Regions from separate parts of the Shewanella sp. 1180_01 genome, predicted to be linked through region 2. Evidence: riboswitches for the same ligand, from Rfam matches in the RefSeq annotation. Region 2 holds a riboswitch; the other holds the start of a gene.

Region 1 (2,406 bases), on a different contig from region 2:
CAAAAAAGCCAACAAATATGTTTGATGCCACAGAAATTAAGACGCAGCTTGGCGCTCAGAGTTCGCCTGCAGCAGAAGGTGAGAGCTCAATAGCAACAAGCTCAAGTATGAGTTTATTCACCCAGCACTATTTTGAACGTCAGCGCGAGCAAGCGCTCGATGATCTCGTCATTGAACAGGCCGATAAATTCACCCGGAAATCGAATATGAGTGAAATGAGCCCTGAGATGGAAGTGTTATTTGTCCCTAACGCCGATGATTTCGGTGGCACAACGAGTCTAGATTTACCCTTAGATCCAAATCGTATTGTGCGTAAAGGGGATACTTGTTATCGCGTGGTACAATTGGGGACTCAAGTCAATCCTTACGCCGAAAATTTAGGCTTCCCATTTGACTGCAGTGGCAAAAAAATCAATCAAGCTATTGATGATGCCATTCAATCTCGATTAAATAAAATGATGCTCAAACCCCATAAATAGTGACTTTCTTTTATGATCTATTTTCATGCTAATTATAACTTTTTTAGTTTAATTTTATTTAATTATTTAAAAACAATGAATTATGAATCTTTATTTTGGATTGGTATTTAAGGTTTTTAATTACTTTTTTCCTTGTTTGTTGCTGCCGCTTCTGTCTATACTGCGCACTCATCTTGTCGGAGTGCCTCTTGGCTGAGACCGTTTATTCGGGATCCGTTGAACCTGATCAGGTTAAAACCTGCGAAGGAAACAAGCGTAATAACACACATTAAATCGCCAAAATAGACGGCTTGAATACCTGTTAACTCAGCAGTGTTTTAAGCCTTAATGTTTAGATTTAATTGTTATTGAGCAGGGTAACTCAATTTTTGAAGCCAGTGTTGGCCACAAAAATTGATTGCCATGCCCAGCTATCAACAACTCAATTCTCCAGACAAGCAACTCCATTTTTTAACGTGAGATTGCTTATGTCCAGTTCAAACCAAAACCCAGCTGTAGCTGCCAATGCAATAGAAATCCCAGCGCCAGAATCCATAATCACTAATAAATCAACAGCCCCTAATAAATCGACAGTGCCTAATAAATCGGCTGAGTCTAGTCAATCAATTGTGCCTAAGGCGCCGAGTCGCCGCGAAACCCGCGCGCAGGCCCAAGCCTTTATCGATACGTTAGCGCCGCTGCAACATCCTAATTCACAAAAGATTTACCTCGAAGGTTCAAGTGCCGATATTCGCGTTGGCATGCGACACATTCTGCAGACTGACACGCTTGTCGGCGGTACAGATGATGCGCCAATCATGGAAAAAAATCCGCCAATCCGCGTGTATGATTGCGCTGGACCTTATTCCGATCCTGAGGCCGACATCAATGTGCGTCTAGGCCTTGGTAAATTAAGACAAAACTGGATCCTAGCCCGCAACGATACAGAGCAATTACCCTGCGCGACCTCAGACTTTACCCAACAAAGACTCGCCGATGATGGTTTAGACCATCTGCGTTTTGAGGCGGGCTCGAGTGCAATTGTCCGTCCACGCAGAGCGCTGCAGGGGAAACGAGTCAGCCAATTACACTATGCCCGTCAAGGGATTATCACTCCCGAAATGGAATATGTGGCGATCCGCGAGAACATGGCACTTGCCGAAGTACAGGATGAAATCCTCAATCGTAAAGCCAAGGGCGAAGCTTTTGGTGCCTTAGTCGGCGAACCGATTACCGCCGAATTTGTCCGCGCTGAAGTCGCCCGTGGCCGCGCGATTATTCCGCTGAATATTAACCATCCCGAAGCCGAACCTATGATCATCGGGCGTAACTTTCTGGTGAAAGTGAACGCCAATATCGGTAACTCTGCGGTGACGTCTTCCATCGAGGAAGAAGTGGAAAAGCTCGTCTGGTCAACCCGTTGGGGCGCGGATACTGTCATGGATTTATCCACGGGGCGTTATATCCACGAGACCCGCGAGTGGATCATCCGCAACTCGCCAGTGCCCATCGGCACAGTGCCGATTTATCAAGCGCTGGAGAAAGTGAACGGCGTGGCAGAGGATTTAACCTGGGAAGTGTTCCGCGATACCTTGATTGAACAAGCTGAGCAAGGTGTTGATTACTTTACTATTCATGCTGGTGTGCTGCTGCGTTATGTGCCGATGACGGCTAAACGCGTCACTGGGATCGTTTCCCGCGGCGGTTCAATCATGGCCAAATGGTGCCTGAGCCACCATAAGGAAAACTTCCTCTACAGCCATTTTCGTGAGATCTGTGAGCTTTGCGTCGCCTACGATGTATCCCTGTCTTTAGGTGATGGTATGCGTCCAGGCTCAATTGCTGACGCCAATGATGCCGCCCAGTTTGCAGAGCTTGAAACCTTAGGTGAGCTAGTCAAAATCGCATGGGAATACGACGTACAAACCATTATCGAAGGGCCGGGACA
Region 2 (2,406 bases):
AAATGGTGGGTGATGCCTTTAGACAAGCGCTGATGGGTGAAGCCGTGCCTGAAATAGGAGACACTGATGAGCGCAAATAATTCGGAACTTGGCACCGCCAGTGCCACTCAACACGCCCAAGTAAAAGCGCCTATCGATGTGCAAGGCATTGTTAAACGCGCGACTGAGCTTAACGATTTCGGCCATTTACTTGAGCACGTCCCCTATGCCAAATTTATTGGTATGAAGGTGGAACGTTTTGGTGATGAACTGATTTTTAAACTGCCTGCTAAGGACGACAATATCGGTAATCCTGTGTTGCCAGCTATCCATGGCGGCGTCATTGCAGGTTTTATGGAGATGTCAGCGATAGTGCAGTTGATGGTCTTTATGCAAACAGCCAAAGTGCCTAAAGTGGTTGATTTTTCCATCGACTATTTACGTGCAGGACTGCATAAAGATAGCTTTGCTGAATGTCGTATTACCCGTCAGGGGCGAAGAGTAGCCAACGTGAATATCGATTGTTGGCAAACCAATCGTAAGCAGCTCATCGCTACGGCACGGGCGCACTTTCTGATTGATTAACTCGTTTTATTGAGCAGATGTTCGAGGGATGATTAAGTCTGTCTTGTTAAGCATAAGTTCAGCACAGTTCGATTAGCTTGTCGTTTAATGGGAAATGATGCGCGCTGGCCGCGCATTTTGTCGCGTGACTGGGAGAAAGAGATGAAACAAATTTATACAGGACTATTATTGACCGCGGCGCTGACCTTAGGCGCTTGTGCCTCACATACCGCAGGTATTTCAGTGAGTTCGCTCGGTGAAACCCGCGTCGATAATTCCAGCTTTGCCCGAGATATTGGAGTTGAAAGTGTGGATGCACGCCGAGTTGGCGATTTAGTGCAGGGCTCTGCGCTGATTGTTAGCAAATCATCAACTGACATGCGTGTGCAGTATAAATTCACTTGGTACGACGCCAGCGGCTACACCATAGAAGATGAAGCGACGAGCTGGAAATCAGTCAAGTTGCATGGCAAGCAACAATTGCAAGTCGCCGCCGTGGCGCCCAATGCCCAAGCGGTTAAATTTGATGTGTACGTGCGCGAAACCTTTTCGAATTAAGCGGTGAGCTCGCCCAGAGAATGCCAGCTATGCTGGCATTTTTCATTTTATGAGGTAAATGTGTCATCCCATCCTATTACTCATGTATACTAGGCGTCGCCAAGGGGTGTTTGCAGCGAATGAATTTACGTTAATTACTGCAAACTGAGATGTCAGTTGACGAACCCTTAGAACCTGATCCGGCTAATACCGGCGTAGGAATGGGCCAATCAACAGCACACTTCTGAATCGCTTATTCGTTGCCGGATCTCAAACTATGTATTTGAGGTCCTATGTTAAACAGTAAAACGCTAAACAGTAACACGTCAAAACGCCATTCCCCGTTTTCAACCATCACACCCAGCTTGTTTTTAACCCGAGCGCCGCTGGCGTTAGCCATTGTTGCCGCGCTGAGCACTTCTGCATTTGCACAAACCGATGCTATTGATAAACCCGATCCCAGCACTGAGATGGAAGTCATGGTGGTGACGGCGGATTTTCGCAGCTCAAGTTTAGAAAAAATGCCTTCCAGCATTACCGTTATCGACAGTCAAAAAATTCAAGATGAAAGCGCGCAGCATTTCGAGGATGTGCTTAATTCTATTGCTAACTTTAACTGGTCAGGTGGAAGTTCGCGGCCAAAATATTTTCAAATTCGCGGCGTAGGTGAGCAAGAGCAATACCAAGGTGCGCCTAATTCTTCTGTGGGTTACATCATTGATGATATCGATTTATCCGGTATTGGTATGGTGTCGAGCATGTACGATCTACAGCAAGTCGAAGTGCTGCGTGGACCACAGGGCACACGTTATGGCGCCAATGCTTTAGCGGGACTGATTTATCTGAAAAGTAACGATCCCACCGATGTGTTTGAACATGGCGGCGAAGTCTCGTTAGGCGATGATGATTTACGCACGTTTAGCGGTTTCAGTTCTGGCCCATTAACGGATTCTGGCAAGCTGCTTTATCGCGTGTCACTGCAGCAACATCAACAAAATGGCTACCACGACAACCTCTATTTAGGCCGTGACGATACCAATGGCCGCGATGAGTTCAGCGGCCGCGCTAAGCTGCGCTGGTATGCGACTGACGATTTGCAGTTTGATTTAACTGTGCTGCACGCCGATTTTGATAATGGCTATGATGTGTGGAGTTTAACTAATTCACCGACCCAGACGACATCGGATCAACCGGGTGTCGATAGCCAGCGCACCACAGGCGCAGGCTTTAAAGCGACCTATTCTGGCGCCGAAACCTTTGAGTTAACCTCGTTAACCTCTTTTGCGAATACCGATCACCATTACAGTTACGATGGCGATTGGTCGA

Evidence for each region. A riboswitch is a leader RNA that binds a small molecule or an ion and turns the genes downstream of it on or off. The one in region 2 is predicted to bind thiamine pyrophosphate.
Region 1: linked by a shared signal. The riboswitch ahead of thiC (phosphomethylpyrimidine synthase ThiC) and the one ahead of FW758_RS08880 (TonB-dependent receptor) in region 2 are both predicted to bind thiamine pyrophosphate.

What each region holds. Positions count from the first base shown of each region.
Region 1 covers NZ_VXCT01000004.1:84,541-86,946, forward strand. Annotated here, with positions in the region: gene FW758_RS04300 (hypothetical protein) at 1-479, shown strand, start outside; TPP riboswitch at 647-745, shown strand; gene thiC (phosphomethylpyrimidine synthase ThiC) at 947-2,406, shown strand, end outside.
Region 2 covers NZ_VXCT01000012.1:6,390-8,795, forward strand. Annotated here, with positions in the region: gene FW758_RS08865 (PaaI family thioesterase) at 1-80, shown strand, start outside; gene FW758_RS08870 (PaaI family thioesterase) at 67-564, shown strand; gene FW758_RS08875 (YcfL family protein) at 706-1,101, shown strand; TPP riboswitch at 1,194-1,319, shown strand; gene FW758_RS08880 (TonB-dependent receptor) at 1,374-2,406, shown strand, end outside.